Prochlorococcus marinus XMU1419: one gene and its partner. The protein of the gene in region 1 interacts with the protein of each later gene in a pairwise test. Links are inferred from orthologs where the notes say so. Each region holds a gene or a part of one and is shown on either strand. Other genes may lie near its edges.

Region 1 (9,433 bases):
TCATTTTTTATTTCCATCATTAAAAGTTGTAGTTGAAGGAATTGGAGAAGAAAAAATATTTGAAGGTCTAGAACTTACTGCAGATGATTGGGAAGAGATTGAAGAATACGAATATGCTTTTGTTTAAAAAATATTACTTATATTTGAACTGATAAAGTCAATTAAATTGGAATCGATTTGATGAAATCCATCGAATTCTAATAATTCACATAATTCAGAAGACTTATTTTTCACTTTTTCATAAATAATCCTTGAAGCATCTATAGGCACAACGTCATCAAATAAACCATGACTAACAATTAATGGTGAGCATTTTTCTCCTGGGAACCAGTTGGGATGAGGATAACCACTACAAGCAACAATTAATCCAAAATTTAATTTAAATCCTGCATCAATTGCCATTGCCGCCCCCTGAGAGAACCCCAACAAAATTGTTTTTTTTAATGGAATCCGATCAGTATCAAATTTTTTTAATGTAACTAAAAGTTTATTCACCTCAACCTCAGCTTCATTCCAATCATGTGGATATAATCCATACCACTGTCTTCCCTGACCACTTGGATGTAATCCAGGAGCTCTTAAAGAAATTACCTCAAAATCAAGATATATTTTTTCTCTAATATCCTTTCCAAATCTTAAAAGGTCATCTGAATCGGCCCCCCAACCATGTAACAAAATAATTCTATGAGTTGCAGTTTGAGAGGTAATCGAGACAAATTCATGATCAATGTCGTATTTCATGTTTATATTCTTAAGTAAGTAAACTTTCCAATAATGTCGCCATTAGCTTTAGTAAGTGTCTCTGATAAAAAAGATATAATCCCATTTTGTAAGGAATTGGTAGGAAAATTCAATTATAAAATTCTATCAAGTGGAGGCACTGCCAAACATCTTATAGAGGCAAATATTCCAGTTATTAAAGTGGCAGATTTTACTAATTCGCCAGAAATACTTGGAGGAAGAGTTAAAACATTACATCCAAAAATACATGGAGGGATATTAGCCAAAAGAATTGATGAAGAACATAAAAGAGATATAGAAGATAACGACCTAAAATTAATTGACTTAGTAGTTGTTAATTTATATCCTTTTAAAAAAACTGTAGCGCAGGGATCTAAATGGGAAGATAGCATTGAAAATATAGATATTGGAGGACCATCAATGATTCGTTCTGCAGCTAAAAATCATAAGGACGTTTCCGTTTTAGTAGATCCTAGTCAATATCAAAATTTTCTTGAAGAAAGTAAAAAAGGTGAATTGAAAGACTCATATAAAGCAAAATTAGCCTTTGAAGCTTTTCAACATACAGCAGACTATGACACTGCAATATCTAATTGGATAAGAAAAGAAAGAGATTTACAACCTTCCAAATATATTGAATCTTATCCACTAATCAAAACCTTAAGATATGGGGAGAATCCACATCAAAAAGCTTTCTGGTATGGTTTAAGTGACATTGGATGGAATGCAGCAGAACAATTACAAGGAAAAGATTTAAGTTATAACAATCTATTAGATCTAGAGTCGGCACTTTCAACAGTTTTAGAATTTGGCTATACAGAAAAAGATGAACTTACAACAGACATGTTTGCCTCTGTTATTTTAAAACACAATAATCCTTGTGGTGCCTCTATAAGTAATTCAGCTTCCAAATCATTTTTGAATGCTTTGGAATGCGACTCTGTTAGTGCATTTGGAGGAATAGTTGCTTTTAATTCAAATGTTGATAGTGATACCGCAATTCACCTCAAAGATATTTTCTTAGAGTGTGTTGTTGCTCCATCTTTTGATGAAGAAGCTTTAGAAATTTTAAAAGTTAAAAAGAATTTAAGAATATTGAAGTTTTCAAAAGATCAACTCCCAAAGAAGAATCAAAATTCTACTAAATCAATAATGGGAGGATTACTAGTTCAAGATACTGATAATAGTGAAGAAAAAACTGAAAATTGGATTTCCGTAACTAAGAAAAATCCTAGTAATCAAATGAATTTAGATCTAAATTTTGCATGGAAAATCTGTAAACACGTGAAATCAAATGCGATTGTTATTGCAAAAAACCAAACAACTATTGGTATTGGAGCTGGACAAATGAATAGAGTTGGAGCTGCAAAAATTGCATTAAAAGCTGCTGGAAGTTTATGTTCAGATGCAGTCTTAGCAAGCGATGGTTTTTTTCCTTTTGCAGATACTGTCGAACTCGCAAATAAGTATGGTATAAAAGCTATTGTCCAACCTGGTGGAAGTCTCAGAGACCAAGAAAGTATTGATATGTGTGATTCGAAAGGAATCTCAATGATATTCACACAAAAAAGGCACTTTTTGCATTAAATTAAGTTGATTTTGGATAATAAGTAATTTTGTTAGTCTTTCTAAATAAAGAGAGCCTTCCTGGACCAGCACACAAAAAGTATAGAGAAATCGCCCCGTATATGAAAGATAATTCGAATGCATAATTATGGCCCTCAACGACTGCAATGGGAAAACCTTCTAGTCCAGTATCTAGGAGATGAAAATAAACAGCAAATGCCATTGTAGAGAAAAGCCCTAGAGAAGAAAGTCTTGCAAATATCCCTAGAGCCAAGCCTACTGGGCATACTAATTGAGTAATCGCCGCTCCAAAAGTCCAAATAACAGGATCACCCGGTAAAAATGGGAAGTACTTCCCAACTACAAACTCAGCAAAACCCTGAGGATCCTGAAGTTTCTCTAAGCCATGATGAATCATCAAAGCACAAAAACCAATTCGTAAAACAAAAATTGATAATTCCCCAAGTATATTTACTTCTGACCCTGAAGATGAATTAGCTACAACAACTTCAACTTTTTGGGGAGCTTTAGTCCTATTCATATTTGCAGTTTCAACTTGATTAGTTTGTGATTTGTCTTCCATACTTCATAATTTTTTTATTATTCTAATTAATAAAGTAGATATTTTGGAACTATCTTGCTAATAAATTAAAAAAACTCAGTAATGTTATAAATGAAATAACAAATTCAAGAAGTAATATCAACTAACTTCTCAATAACATCTGCAACAACCCTATCAGGAGTTGATGCACCTGAAGTAATTCCAACATTAATTTTTCCACTAGGTAAAAAATTATTTTTAAGTTCTAAATCTGATCCTAGTGGCTTATGTAAAATTGAGTTTTCTTTAACTGATATCCTCTCTGGGGTATCTATGTGAAAAGAAGAAATATTTTTAGTAATTGCTATTTCTTGTAAGTGAGTAGTATTTGAAGAATTGAAGCCTCCTATAACGACAAGAATATCAAGGTCTTCATCAACCAAAGAGAACATTGCATCTTGTCTTTCTTCAGTTGCATCACAAATAGTATTAAAAGCTAAGAAGTGGCTATTTAATTTTTCTGGTCCAAATTTTTTTAACATTGTTCTTTCAAAAACTTTTCCAATTTCTTCGGTCTCACTTTTAAGCATAGTCGTCTGGTTAGCAACTCCGACTCTATCTAAATCTTGATCGGGATCAAATCCATTAGAACAAGCTTTAGCAAATTTATTCATAAATTCATTTCTATTACCTCTACCCATAATATATTCAGATACATAATTTGCTTCTTCTAAATCAAGTACAACTAAATATTTACCTGCGAAAGAACTAGTAGCAAGGGTTTCTTCATGCTTAAATTTTCCATGAATAATTGATGTAAAAACATGTTTTTTATGTTTCTCGACGGTATGCCAAACCTTAGAAACCCAAGGACAAGTTGTATCAATGATATGACAACCTTTCTCATGAAGGAGTTTCATCTCTTGAACAGTGGCTCCGAAAGCAGGCAGTATAACTACATCCCCATTAGAAACTGACGAAAAATCTTTAATTCCATTTCTAGCTGAAATGAATTTTACATTCATTTTTCTTAAATGATCATTAACAGAGGGATTATGAATTATTTCGTTTGTTATCCAAATATTCTCATTAGGGTAATGTCTTCTTGTTTCATAAGCCATTGCTACAGCTCTTTCAACACCCCAACAAAACCCAAATGCTTGAGCTAACTTGATATTAAGTCTGCCTTTAGTGAAAGTAAAACCATTATCTCTTATAGAACTTATCAAATCACTTTGATAAGCTGCTTCTAACGCTTGAGCCCTTTTTGTTGGAGAATCGAAGCCCCTTCTATTATATCTATCAGAATGATGAAGAGACCTTCTAAAAGCTTGTGTATCCATCTTTTGATAGTACAACATTTTAAATAATTTTTTGTAAAAAAAAAGAAACCTGACATATGTCAGGTTTCTAGAATCAATTTTGAATTAGATTATTTAGCAGATGCAAAGTCTGGATATGCTTCCATACCATGCTCTCCAATATCAAGGCCTTGAGTCTCTTCCTCTTCAGATACTCGGATTCCTCCGAATAATCCACCGATTACAGACCAAGCGATCCAGCAAGTAACTAGTGTCCAGATAGCATAAGCTGCAGCACCAAGAGCTTGAATTAAGAGAAGGCTAATACCTCCACCATTAAACAATCCCATACCTGCTCCATCTCCTTGAACGGCTGTACCCCATAGACCGATTACTACAGTACCCCATACACCACAAACTCCGTGAACAGAGAATGCACCTACAGGATCATCGATCTCAGCAGCATCAAGGGCTGCTACAGAGAATACAACGATAATTCCACCAACTAGTCCTGCAAACCAGGCACCAGCAAGTGTCATATCGCCACAACCAGCAGTGATACTAACTAATCCTGCAAGGATTCCGTTAATAATCATTGTAAGGTCAGGCTTACCAGAAGTTAATGTTGAAACAATAGTTGCTCCAATAGCGCCAGCTGCTGCTGCCAAAGTAGTTGTTACAGCAACATAAGGAACCCATTGGTCCATGGCAAGTTGAGAACCGGGGTTAAAACCATACCAACCTATCCATAGAACTAATGCACCCAAAGTGGCAATAGCCATATTATGTCCTGGCATAGCCTGTGGTTTTCCATCAGAGTATTTGCCAATTCTTGGTCCAAGAAGCATAGCTCCTACAAGACCTGCCCATGCTCCAACTGAGTGAACAATTGAAGAACCAGCAAAATCAACAAAACCTAGAGAATCAAGCCAGCCACCATTCCATTTCCAGCTACCAGCAATTGGATAAATAAATGCAGTTAATACAATCGCAAAAACAACAAATTCTCCAAATTTAACTCTTTCAGCAACAAGACCGGAAACGATAGTTGCCGCAGTTCCTGCGAATGCAGACTGGAACAAGAAATCAACAGTTGGGACTAATCCAGCATCAGTTACCATATCTGCAGTAACTGTTGGATCAAAAAATAAGCCTCCAAAATAAAGCCATCCGTCAGCAACACTTCCTCCGTACATTAATGAATAGCCGATAAACCAATAAGAAGTTACAGCTAGAGCAAATACGAATAGGTTTTTAGCAAGGATGTTTACAGCGTTCTTAGAACGGCACATACCTGCCTCAACCATAGCGAAACCGGCGTTCATAAAGATCACTAGAATAGTAGCGATCAAAAGCCATAAATTGTTAGCAAGAAAAGCTGCATTCAACTCAGGTAAATCAGCTGCGTGAGCTGAAAGATTAAAAATACCTAAACCAAACAAAGCTAAGGGAACAGTTGCAAGCCACAACATAGAGCGGTTTGAACTAAATCCTCGAATACTCCTCAAAAGGAGCATAGGTCCATTAACAAGGCTTGCGTCTTGAAGTTTGGACCTAGAGCGCCTTTGAGGCGTTTGCAAAGCAGTGGTCATAAAAAAAAATTAGATCTGCAAAAAAACAGTTTGTGCTGTTTCCTTTCAAATTTAAATTTATTCAAAAAACTTATCTGTGTCTAGTAGTTGTTGATACCATTTTTATAGTTGCACCATAAAAAAATATTTGTTAAATTTAAAAATCATTTTTTTTGGATTCCTGAATATCAAGTTTTTCGGTTACTTTAGAGGTTTAATTCCATTCCATGATACGTGGTCTTTATGAAATTCAAAGGAACATGGAATAGTTATCATTCCTGCACTTGAAGATTCTCTAAAAAGATTGCCGTACAAGGGATCTGCTTCATCTCCAGGGGCAAAAAAACAAGCATCTTTTCTTGTAATACAAGGTACTAAAACACTTTTACTTTCAGGAATTAATTCCTTTAATTCCATTAGGTGTTTTTGACCTCTTTTCGTTACTGTATCTGGGAATAGAGCTACATTTTCTCTAATCCATGTCGTATTTTTAACCTCTATGTAAATGTTACGTTTATCAGGATTTGAAGATTTTGGAGTTAAAAAAAAGTCAATCCTGCTTTTTTTACCTTTTCCATAAGGTACTTCAGATTTAATTGTCTCTATTTCTCCAATTATTTGGTTTAGCAAATTTTTCTGAATAACCTTTTTGATTAACTTATTTGCAAATAAAGTATTAATTCCCACCCAAACCTCACCATTTTTTGCATCTAAAACACATATCTGTTCCCAAGTAAAAGGTAATTTTCTTTTTGGAGAAGAGGAAACACTTATTCTTACTTTTGCTCCCTCACTTAAAAGTCCCTTCATTGGGCCTGTATTAGCACAATGAGCAGTAACTACCTCTCCACTCTCTAATTTTATATCTGCCAGAAATCTTTTATACCTTTTAATTAAAACCCCTTCAATTAATGGATCAAATTCAATTATCCGATCATTCATAAAATATGTCGTTAGTTAAAAATCAAATATAATTGAAACTTAAACTTCTTGAAAAATTTAGACAAATCCAAATGCATTCATTTTTAAAAAATAATGTTTTTTCAATTTCGTTTGGTACTAGTCTTAGTAAATTAGCTGGATGTATAAGACAAATATTTATAGCTGCTGCTTTTGGAGTTGGGGTAACATACGACGCATTTAATTATGCCTATATAATTCCTGGTTTTTTACTAATAATTATTGGAGGGATTAATGGTCCATTACATAATGCAGTCGTTGCAGTTCTTACTCCCCTTAACAAAAAAAATGGAGGGATTGTTTTAACTCAAGTAAGCATAAAGCTTTCAATATTATTAATAGGTTTAGCTATATTGATTTTCTTTAATTCCAGTTTATTAATTGAATTATTAGCCCCCAATTTAAGTTACGAAGCTAAATCTATCGCCACTTATCAATTAAAAATACTTACTCCTTGTATCCCATTATCTGGTTTCATAGGTTTAAGCTTTGGCGCCTTAAATTCTCAAAGAAAATTCTTTTTATCAAGTATAAGTCCAGCGATAACAAGCCTAACTATTATTTTTTTTATTTTTTTAAATTGGATTTTCAACCAAGAAAATGCATATTCTCATTTCTTTATTTATACAGGATTACTAGCTTTTGCAACTTTGACAGGAACTTTAATTCAGTTTGTAGTTCAAATTGTGGAAATAAATAAAATCGGTCTCTTGAGATTAGAGTCAAACCTCCAATTTTTTAGTGATGAAGAAAGGAGGATTTTCAAACTAATTATTCCAGCATCTATCTCATCTGGTCTCAGTCAAATTAATGTTTTTATCGATATGTTTTTCGCTTCAAGTTTTCAAGGAGCAGCATCGGGACTGGCTTACGGAAACTTTCTGATACAAGCCCCATTAGGCATATTATCTAACTCTTTAATTTTGCCATTACTTCCAAAATTCTCAAATTTTAGAAATTATAAAGACAATAGAGGTCTCCAAAAAAAATTGATCTCTGGAATAGAGTACTGTTTCTTAACAACTATTTTTTTAACCGGATTTTTCATAACATTTAATAATCAAATAGTACAGTTAGTTTTTCAAAGAGGATCTTTTGATTATTCAGCGGCTTTAAAAGTAAAGAATATATTAATTGCTTACGCAATTGGGATACCATTTTATCTTTATAGAGATTTATTAGTAAGAACTTACTATTCAATAGAAAAAACAAAATTTCCTTTTAGATCTTCATTTGCAGGGATAGTATTAAATATCTTTTTTGATTGGTTTTTAATTGGTGCTCCAATTAAAAATTTTGGAAATCTTTCACCATATAATTTTGGAGTTGTAGGAATAATTTTATCTTCAGTAACAGTCAACTTTATAGTTTGCGTTTTGCTTTCTTTTAATCTGAGAAATGAAAATATCTATTTACCTAACTTGGATTTATTAAGGAAAATTATCCTAATGTCATTAGCGGCATTTATAGATAGCGTACTTTGTTTTACTATTCTCAAAACTACAAATAACTTAAATTCAAATCTCGGAGAGTTTTTATTATTAATATTTGGATCTCTAACTTTTTTTGTAATCTATTTTTTATTTACAAAATGCTTGAGAGTAAATAGATTTAAAGTCTATAAAAAATAGATTTAGTTTTCAAAAAAACCTTCCAAAATCTCCTCTAATTCTTTTATTTGTGAGGTAGTGATTAAATTAATAAGTGGAATTCTTTTAACACCATCCCCTACTTTTACATTTATTGCTTTCAAACTTACTTTTGAGGCCTCAAATGGGCCTTGATCTTTATTGCTGATACATTCAATAGCAAGCTGTCTAGCCAGGCCAGCATCTCCAAGATATAAATTCCACTTTTCTATTTTTATAAAAACCTTTTCTGAAATAATACTTTCTAGATCACTTATTTGTATCAGAGAGTCCATAAATTAAAAATTAAATTAAGTTGATTGTTCTGAAGTGTCCTTAGGTTTTTTTATAATTACAAAAAGTAAATGAGAGGCCAAAAGAATTGACCAGAAAATTGCAAAATTGTTAAAAAAATCGATTTCATATCTAATTTCTTTTAAAAGCCAAGTGCCACTGACAATCGCAGTAAATATCATGCAGTGAATAACAAAATTTACTATTCGAGAAAAATGTTTATAGATGGGATCTTCTAAATCACCATTTCCGTACCACTTTATAGGCATATCAAAAATTAGATTGTTAATAATAGATATTTTAACTGAAATCTAGTTGACTAAGAGACCCTGAAACAGAGATATTACATAATTATGCGCCTGTAGCTCAGTGGATTAGAGCACCTGACTACGGATCAGGGTGTCGGGAGTTCGAATCTCTCCAGGCGCGTTTAAAATTATGAAATATTCTTTTTATAATTTTTCTAAAAAATATCGTCTATATTATGAGTATTACTTATCAAATTCAATGAATATCCTTCAAAATCTTAAAGAAAGCGATCCAGTAATATCCAATTTTATTAACTCTGAAAAAAATAGACAGGAAACTCATCTTGAGTTAATCGCAAGCGAAAATTTTGCATCAATTGCCGTCATGCAGGCTCAAGGATCCGTCCTTACAAATAAATATGCAGAGGGTTTACCTCAAAAAAGATACTACGGAGGATGTGAATTTGTTGATGAAATCGAAGAATTAGCTATTCAGAGAGCTAAAAAATTATTTAATGCAAATTGGGCTAATGTACAACCCCATAGTGGAGCTCAGGCAAATGCAGCTGTTTTCCTAAGTTTA
Region 2 (9,437 bases), 300 kb from region 1 along the record:
ATCTCAAGATTTCCTATTATTTTTCTTAGCTTGGGAACTTGAGTTAGTTCCGGTATATCTCCTTATTGCAATTTGGGGAGGGAAAAAAAAGTTATATGCAGCAACTAAATTTATTCTTTATACTGCCTTAGCATCCTTATTAATACTTATAAGTGGTTTAGCTCTAGCTTTGAATGGCGATACCTTTACTTTAAATATTAGCGACTTAACCAATAAACATGTATCAGGTAGCCTAGCGTTGTTATCTTATATAGGATTTTTAATTGGTTTCGGAGTAAAACTTCCAATCTTTCCACTGCATACCTGGCTTCCTGATGCTCATGGAGAGGCTAATGCACCAGTATCAATGTTACTTGCTGGAATACTTTTAAAAATGGGCGGCTATGCTCTTTTAAGATTCAACGTTCAAATATTACCTGAAGTACATCTCCAAATTGCGCCTGCATTAATCATTCTTGGAATCATCAATATAATTTATGGAGCATTGAATGCATTCGCACAAGATAATGTCAAAAGAAGAATTGCATGTAGCTCAGTAAGTCATATGGGTTTTGTTCTCTTGGGGATTGGAGCGGTAGATGCGTTAGGGATCAGTGGAGCAATGCTCCAAATGATTAGTCACGGACTTATAGCAGCAGCTATGTTTTTCGTTACTGGATCATTCTATGAGAGAACAAATACTCTTTCAATTCCAAATATGGGTGGATTAGCAAAGGTATTGCCAATAACTTTTGCTTTTTTCTTGGCAAGCTCTCTAGCTTCTCTAGCACTACCTGGCATGAGTGGTTTTATAAGTGAAATAACTGTATTTTTAGGTATCACAAGTCAAGAAGGCTTCAGCTCTATTTTTAGATCAATTACGATTCTTATAGCAGCTATCGGTCTAGTCCTAACTCCTATTTATTTATTATCAATGTGTAGAAGAGTATTCTTTGGTCCTAGAATTCCTGCACTGGCTACAGTTAAAGAAATGAATGGTAGAGAATTGACAATTGGGTTCAGTTTATTGTTGCCTACTTTAGTGATAGGTTTTTGGCCTAAGATCGCGATAAATTTATACGAATCTTCAACCAATGCTCTCAGTCAGCAGTTAACTTTAGCTAAGTTAGTAGGAGTAATTTCAAAATTAGTTAATTAAATTTTTTTAATAAATGGATACCTCAATTTTTAAATATGGAGAATTACCAGAATTTAAATTTTTTACTCCCGAAAATATCAGGAACCAATTTCCAGTAGTACTAAAAAAGATCACCGAAGATTTTAAAAATATAGAGAAAGATTTATCTAACTATTTGATTCAGAATGATTTAAATTGGGATAAAGTAATAAATCCTTTAAATGAAGTCAATGAAATTCTTAGATGGAGTTGGGGAGTAATAAGTCATCTAAATGCTGTAAAAAATTCTGAAAGTTTAAGAGATATTTATTCAAAATTTCTTCCCGAAATAATTAGCATAAGTAACAAATTTGGGCAAAGTAAAATAATCTATAATTCACTAGTCAAACTTAAGGAAACTAATAACTTTGATCAAATTAAAAAAAGAATTTTAGATAAAGAAATTCTTGAGATGCAACATAGAGGTATTTCACTACAAAAAAATGATCAAGAAGAATTTAACAAAATTTCAGAAAAACTTGGAAAGCTGTCAACTGAATTCAGTAACAATGTTCTTGATGCCACAAACGAATGGTTTTTAATACTAAATAAAAAGTCTGAAGTCGATGGTCTTCCTGAACGAGTACTTGAATTGATGGCAATTTCTGCACACAATCACTTAAAAAAAGATGAAGAAGTTAACATTAAAAATGGTCCTTGGAAATTAAGTCTAGATATCCCAACTTATACTTCGTTCATGACATATGCCACTGAGCGTAATCTTAGAGAAAAACTATACAAGGCATTCGTTAGTAGGGCTTCTCAAGGAGAAAAAAATAATTCTCAAATCATTGAAGAAATATTATCTCTTAGAACTAAACAAGCTAATCTTCTCGGTTATAAAAGTTGGGCAGAACTAAGTTTGTCAACGAAAATGGCTAAAGAAATCAAAAATGTAGAAAACCTTTTAGAAGAATTGAGAGAACCAGCATTCAAAACCGCAAAAATTGAATTAGAAAAGCTAGATAAGTTTTCTAAAGCTAATGGGTTTCCAAAATCGCAGAATATTGAGCCATGGGATATCAGTTATTGGTCTGAACTTCTTAGAAAGGAAAAGCTCAATTTGGATCAAGAGTCTTTGAGACCTTGGTTCCCACTAAATGATGTTTTGAAAGGTTTATTTAAATTAAGTGAGAAACTTTTTGAAATTAAAGTAGTCGAGGTAACTGGTGAGGCTCCTTTGTGGAATGATGACGTCTTATTTTTTAATATCCTCAACAAAGAAGATGAGAAAATAGCATCCTTTTACCTAGATCCATATTCGAGGCCTGAATCAAAGAGAGGTGGGGCTTGGATGGATGAATGTTTGAATAAAAATAATATTGGCAAAAAAACCCTCCCAGTAGCTTATCTCGTTTGTAATCAAACTCCACCATCAAAAAATAAACCTAGTTTGATGAGTTTTGAAGAAGTTCAGACACTTTTCCATGAATTTGGTCATGGTCTTCAACACATGCTTACTACTGTAAATCTTCCTCAAGCAGCTGGCATCAATAACGTTGAGTGGGATGCAGTCGAACTTCCAAGTCAATTTATGGAAAACTGGTGTTTTCATAAAAATACACTTATGAATATTGCTAAGCACTATAAAACAGGAGAAAAATTATCCGATGAGAATTTTGAGAAGCTACTAAAGAATAGAACTTTTAATTGTGGTATGGCTACTCTCAGACAACTACATTTTGCAATTACAGACCTCAGATTGCACAGTAATATTGATAAAAACGAAGGTAAAACAGCAGATGAGATTAGAAGAGAAATTGCAAAACAAACTACTGTTATTGAACCAATTCAAGAAGATCATTTTCTTTGTTGTTTTAGTCATATATTTGCAGGCGGATATTCTGCAGGGTATTACTCATATAAATGGGCTGAAGTTCTAAGTGCTGATGCATTTTCAATGTTTGAAGAAGCTGATCTAGAAAACTCTGAAGATTTAAAGTTAATAGGAAAAAAATTCAAAAATACAATACTTAGCTTGGGTGGGAGCTTACCTCCCTTAGACATATTCAAACTATTCAGAGGAAGAGAACCACAAACAGATTCCTTAATAAGACACTTAGGGTTATCTGGAGCTACATAATAATTTCATCTATTATTTTATCAACCACAGATTTATTTCTTACAAGATTTCTATGTTTGAATACTTTTACTGATATTCTTTTCCCAAAATTTAAATTCGTCCACCAGCCGGGGAAAACCATCAAATCCCAATAAGTAAAGAAATTTATACACTCAATATCATCAAGAAAAAAATCATTATTCGCGAGTCCTCTCAAAAACTTACTATTTATTTTCATTTCGGATATTCCTTTAAAAGGGTATTTAGGTATTAATTGTGCCATCAAAGTTCCTTTGTGAGGGGAACCTATAGATATTAATCTTCTTGTTCTTTTATATCCATTAAATTTTTGAAGCCAGTGCCTACCAATTATTCCTCCCATGGAAAATCCCAAAATATCTATTTCTTTTTCTAAACCGTATTTCTGTAAAATTAAATCGTTTAATTTATTAGCCAAATCAAGAATTGAAGTCATTCCATATGAATGTTCAAGGGTTGGGGCAAAATATTCAATGCCAAGATTATCAAGTTGTGGGGTAATAGAAGAAAAAATACTTGAAGTATTCCAAAGCCCATGAATCAAAATGATAGGATTTCTTCTTTCCAATACTTTAATTATTTTCAAGAATTCTTATTATTGACACCTTTCCATCGAAACCTGTTATTGGAGGATTGCATTTTGTCAAAATAATTTTAATTTTAGAAACATTAAATTTCTGATCAATGATTTCTAAAATTGCGTTGGAATATTTTTCGATTGTATAACAATATATTTTCTTTGATTGATCTTTTAAAAGATGCACTAATTTTGAATAGTCAACTGTTTTTTTTATATCATCATTTGCAGTACACTTATCAAAATCAGTCCACAAAAATATATCCACACTAAAGAGTTGTCCTAATTCCCTTTCTTCTCTAAGAACACCCACTCTAGCCCAAAGTTTAATATTCTCAATTTTTAAAAATGTTTCCATTTTAAAAAAATTTAAAGATCCTTATGGGAATAGATAGCCTGTCCAGATGAAAAATCATCAACTATATTCCCATTTCCTTTTAGGAAATATTTATATGTAACCAGACCCTCTAGGCCTACAGGTCCTCTTGGGGGAAGCGTTTGAGTAGATATCCCTACTTCAGCTCCGAATCCATATCTAAACCCATCTGCAAACCTAGTAGAGCAATTATGAAAAACACCTGCACTATCAACTAGATTCATAAATTTATTAGCAGTACTCAAATTTTCAGTAATTATTCCATCAGTATGTTTTGAACTATATTTTTGAATATGTGTGATTGCCTCCGCCAAATCATCAACAATTTTTATCGATAAAATTAAATCTAAATATTCAGTTTGCCAATCTTCTGTACTAGCCTCATACTTTAACCCTAATTCAACTGATCTTTTATCTCCAATTAATTTAACATTATTAGAATTAAACAAAGGTATGGCCTTTTCTAGAAAAGCTGGTGCGATATCTTTATGGACTAATAAAGTTTCAATTGCATTGCATGCTGCAGGATATTGAATTTTACTGTCCAAAGCGACTGATAAAGCCATCTCAAGATTTGCCTCAATATCTATAAACAAATGACAAATTCCATCAGCATGGCCTAGAACAGGAATTTTTGTATTCTCTTGAATAAATTTAACTAATTCATTACTTCCTCTGGGAATTATTAAATTAATATATTTCTCAAGATTTAACATCGACATGCTATCTTTTCTGCTTGTTAGTAAACAAATTGCATTATTATCAAAACCTGATTTGCTTAAACCTTCTTGCAATGCTTTTACTATTGATGTGTTTGTAAAATTAGCTTCACTACCGCCCTTAAGCATTACTCCATTACCTGATCTTATTGCTAAGGAACTAATCTGCATTACAGCATCTGGTCTGGATTCAAAAATAACCCCTAGAACTCCTATAGGCACGGTTTTTCTTTCAAGGATAAGTCCCTTGGAGAGCTCTCTTTTTATTTGAACTTGATTTACAGGATCAGCCAATTCTCCAACCTTCCTTACTCCTTCAATTCCTGAATTTAATTTTTCTTTTGATAACTTTAATCTCGAGAGTAAAGCATTTGAAATTCCTTCCTTTTCTGCTTTTTTATAGTCCTGATTGTTAGCCTCTAAAATTTCTTCAGTATTTTTTTCTAGATAATCAGCCATAAAATTTAAGGCTTTAATTCTATTTTGATTTTCAGTCTGACTAATTTTTATTGATGCCAAACGAACTTGATAAGCTTTTTCTAAAAGATCATTACTGGGTTGAGGGACTTCAAATATATTGGCCATATTTATTTTTTAATTAATTTAATAATAATTCAAATTAAGTATTCTTTAAACTAACTTTCTTTGTGACTTAATATCTAAAAAATAATTGAACTTGACTTTTCCAATCCCCATTTGAATCAAAAGAACCTAATAATTCTAAGTTTGGATTGGCCTGAAAAGTCAAAATTCCTATAGGTGGGATCTCATCTCTGCCTGGAACAGTCTGAAAAGCAAAATTGATTGCATCGGTAATATCAATCCCTAGTTCAGCGACCCAAGCTTGGGAAGCATTTTCAGCATTAGAATATGATTGTCTATCGTTTTCTATGTCTAAATTTTCATTAGAAAAAATATTATTTAAGGAATCATTATTTTCTATTAAGGCTGGATATAGAGATAGCTGAAATCTCTCGCTAAAAGCATCAGCATTATTTAGTTGAGAAATAAATGCTCTATTAATTAAATTAGCAGAGTTCCCTCCAATCAAACCAATGATTTGAGATCTGTTATAACTCGGAGTACTTCTTAATTTTATTCTTTTATTTTCATCTTCAAAAGACAATTGATCTAAAAATCCCTCATAAGAAGCTTCAATTCTGATAAGCCTTGTATTGCCTATTCCAAATGTTCCAAAACTATTTAAATTTGCATCTGCGTCAAGATCTCCAGAAATATTAGGATCCTGATTATTTTCTTTTATTGGTATTATAGAATCTGGAACTTTGCTTACAAGAGAAAAATTTATATATGGCACCAAACCACTTCTCTCTGCAAACAAAATGTAATTAACTTTATTTCTATCTAGTTTGAAGGGAGTTGTATATAGATTTGCTCTACCTTTCTCAAGAAAAATAAGACCTCTAGCTTTTAAATCTTTTCCTACCGATCCATTTATATTAATGTCTAATTTCGTATCTAAATTAGCTTGAATTATATCAGAATATTGAAGTTTAAACTCTGGTCCAAGTTTTAGAATAAGATTATTAAAACTTAAATTATCCAAATAACTAGGCAAGGTTTCTCCTAAAAGAACTGAATTCAAAATTGTTTCATTTGAAATTATTTCAATATTCTTATTAATATTCCAATCAAGTTCTGGCCAATTTTTTTTATTTCCATTTTGATTAAGTGTATTATCTATTTTATTTTTTTTATTGGTTCTATTAAAATTAATAAATCCATTATTAAGAGATAAATTACCGCTTAAAACTGGGTTTTCAAATGATCCAATTAAATCTATATCGGAATCTAATAAAAAATTAAAATTATCCGTCTTTATAGAAAATTTATTTGTTTTAAAATTTATCTCTTCTAACCCATAGTTGTTTTTACTATAAAAAGGCAAAGAACCTTTTATGAAAATATTTCCTGAATTTTCGGCTTTTGCTTTGAAACTTTTGATCTCTAAATAATCAAAATCAAAAATTATCAAACTATTTAAATCTTTTATTGTATTATCATAAAAATCAATTTCAGAATCTTTTATTGCTACAAATCCATTTAATATGGGTTTATTAATAGTACCTTTTACTATTGTTCTAATATTCACGTCACCTTTTTTAAAGGTAAAGTATTCTTCAGCAAAAATATCAATTAGCTCAATAAATTTACCATTGCCAGTCAATCTTAGATCTAAGTTTTGTTTTTTATTTATAGGTATTATTCCTTCAATATTAATTGGAATTTCTGAGTCATTAATAAGCAAGGAAAATTTAACATCAAAAATAGAGTTATTAAATTCAACAAGACCTTCATCAAATAATATTTTATTATTTTTAATTGATGAATTATTTGAAGAAATTTCACTCGAGAAAGATTTTGTATCAAGATTATAAAGTAAATTAATATCCAAACCGCCAAGAAAATCTCTTGGTCTCTTTAAAAAGATATTTGCAGCACTTAATGGTAATTTTTTAATTTTTAAAGAACCATTACCTTGTAGTAAACCTCCTTCCAAATTAATCGAAAATTCCTCTTTGTTTTTCTTATTATCATTATTGGTGGTGTAAAAATAGCCATTCAATTTTGAATTAAGTTTGTAATTAAGTGGTCTATCTCCAACGATAGTTACTTTTGCGTTATATCTACTTTTGAATTTATTTAAATATTTTTGTAAGTTAAATTTGTCTTCTAAAGTATTCTTATTTTCAATAATTTCTTTTATAAAATCTATCCTCTCATTAAATGAAATATTTTCTTTATTTATTTCTAAGTCATCCAAGATATTAGATTTTCTAGTTGGAACAACTTTTTTATTATCAAAATTAAAAATATCAACAGCTGTAAGGATAGTCCAACTGGTACTTATATTGTTAAAGTCTAAATTAATTAAATTAGTTTTTTTTGTATTGTATTCGGCTTCAATTATACCCCCATCAATTGGATACAAGGATGAGTTTACATAAAATTCATCATCTTTAAATCTAAAGTCAAATAATGAATTTGCTAACTTTATATTTCTATATTTACCTAAACTCCATGACAGTCTTCCATCAAGAGAAGACTGGTCTAATGATATCGATCCCGAACCATTAATAATTCCATTAATACTATCGAATTGATTGTTGTTAACAGCTAACTCAAGTTCATCAATAGGAAAATTATCAGCATTCCAAATAAAACTATCATTCTCTTTAACTAAATCTATACTGCCTTTAAAGGAGTTAAAAACTCTACTAAAAGTTGCACTATCTAATTTAAGCGAAGAATTTAATTTCACTGAGAGGAATGAAGGGATTGGAGAGTATCTATTTTTCATATTTAGCAGAAATTGATCATCATCATTTTTAATTTCACCCTCCCATATTTCTTTTATGCGAATCCCTTTGTAGTGGGGATAATCAACATTAAAATTTACAAAAAGATCAGGATTACTAATTTTTCCTTTTAATTCTCCTTCAGCAGTAATAAATCCTCTTATATCATTTTTTCGGAAAATATTTAAATTAGATAATTGAGTTCTATTTATTTTAAAACTTGAATCTATATCCCCGAGATTAATTCCTCTTTTATCAACCCAATAAGGAATATTACCTGAAAATTTAATGTCCGGATTCAGACTATTAATGTATCCAATACTTCCTTTCAAATTTATATTGTTATAACTTTCATTTAATGGGACATTTAGATTGAAATTTGAAGTCAAAGTTCCATAATCAAATTTTTCTGAATTTCCAATTAAATTGTTATCCCTACAATAAAAAATTGTTGAATCAGAATTTATATTCTCTGAGAAAGCTTCAGGCTTTATTTTTAAATTAGTAAATGAAAATCTTCCTTTACAAAATGTTTGCTTTGTTGATTTGTTAAATCTAAAATTAGATTTAAAATTTCCTTTTTGGAAATTAATTTTTCTGCCCCTAAATATATATTCTGAGTTCTTAAGATCTAATCCACTAGAAAATAACTCCAGTTTTAAAAATTCTTGATTTAATTTTGTATTAAATTTTAGTTTTAAAAAACCTTTTCCATAAAAATTAGATTTTAAATTTGCAATAATTTCTTTATTATTGGACTTATAGATAATATTGCCTTTAACTTTTGTTTCTAAGCCTGAATTTTGAAGCTTTAGGTCTGAATATTTGTTAATGCTAAAGTTTAATTCATACTTTGATTGTGACTTATTTTTGATTCGAGAATTACGATTGGCTTCATGCTCTTTAAAAAAATCTCTATCAATATTAATTTCAGTTTGCTCGGGCCTTATTTTTAATATCCATTTTTGTTTTAATAAAGATCTAAAAGGCATAATACCTACATAAACATTTTGAGCTTTAATTTCAGAATTTATATTTTTTTTATCAGTAAGTTTTGAATCTTTAAGAGAAATTCCTAGAAACCTAATTCCGGCATAATTACCTAAATCAATCTTTTTATTTAAAAAATTCCCAAAAACATCTTCAAGTTCTGATTTCCTGGAATTGTAATTATCTCTTAAAAAATTA

What was found.
Region 2: the proteins of sfsA (region 1) and HA151_RS03095 interact in binary tests that used the Escherichia coli proteins (3 or more experiments, as listed by UniProt). The link is inferred for Prochlorococcus marinus XMU1419 from one-to-one orthologs.

Annotation. Positions count from the first base shown.
Region 1 is NZ_JAAORO010000001.1:245,677-255,109, reverse strand. What follows is about bases 4,793-7,742. They hold sfsA (DNA/RNA nuclease SfsA), read right to left. Parts: upstream 6,663-7,742; coding sequence 5,922-6,662; downstream 4,793-5,921. Other genes in these bases: murJ (murein biosynthesis integral membrane protein MurJ), read left to right, coding at 6,734-7,742; HA151_RS01350 (ammonium transporter), read right to left, coding at 4,793-5,741. Also shown: HA151_RS01375 (DUF3155 domain-containing protein), read left to right, coding at 1-127; HA151_RS01370 (alpha/beta hydrolase), read right to left, coding at 124-741; purH (bifunctional phosphoribosylaminoimidazolecarboxamide formyltransferase/IMP cyclohydrolase), read left to right, coding at 775-2,328; HA151_RS01360 (DoxX family protein), read right to left, coding at 2,330-2,890; HA151_RS01355 (4-hydroxy-3-methylbut-2-enyl diphosphate reductase), read right to left, coding at 2,995-4,191; more of HA151_RS01350, read right to left, coding at 4,281-4,792; more of murJ, read left to right, coding at 7,743-8,311; HA151_RS01335 (DUF3181 family protein), read right to left, coding at 8,314-8,604; HA151_RS01330 (hypothetical protein), read right to left, coding at 8,620-8,871; glyA (serine hydroxymethyltransferase), read left to right, coding at 9,110-9,433. UniProt on the Escherichia coli protein: Binds to DNA non-specifically. Could be a regulatory factor involved in maltose metabolism.
Region 2 is NZ_JAAORO010000001.1:543,097-552,533, reverse strand. The notes cover bases 3,360-6,313. They hold HA151_RS03095 (glutamate-5-semialdehyde dehydrogenase), read right to left. Parts: upstream 5,515-6,313; coding sequence 4,204-5,514; downstream 3,360-4,203. Other genes in these bases: HA151_RS03090 (translocation/assembly module TamB domain-containing protein), read right to left, coding at 5,582-6,313; folB (dihydroneopterin aldolase), read right to left, coding at 3,830-4,192; HA151_RS03105 (esterase/lipase family protein), read right to left, coding at 3,360-3,825. Outside these bases: HA151_RS03115 (NAD(P)H-quinone oxidoreductase subunit 4), read left to right, coding at 1-1,138; HA151_RS03110 (M3 family metallopeptidase), read left to right, coding at 1,152-3,239; more of HA151_RS03105, read right to left, coding at 3,232-3,359; more of HA151_RS03090, read right to left, coding at 6,314-9,437. UniProt on the Escherichia coli protein: Catalyzes the NADPH-dependent reduction of L-glutamate 5-phosphate into L-glutamate 5-semialdehyde and phosphate. The product spontaneously undergoes cyclization to form 1-pyrroline-5-carboxylate.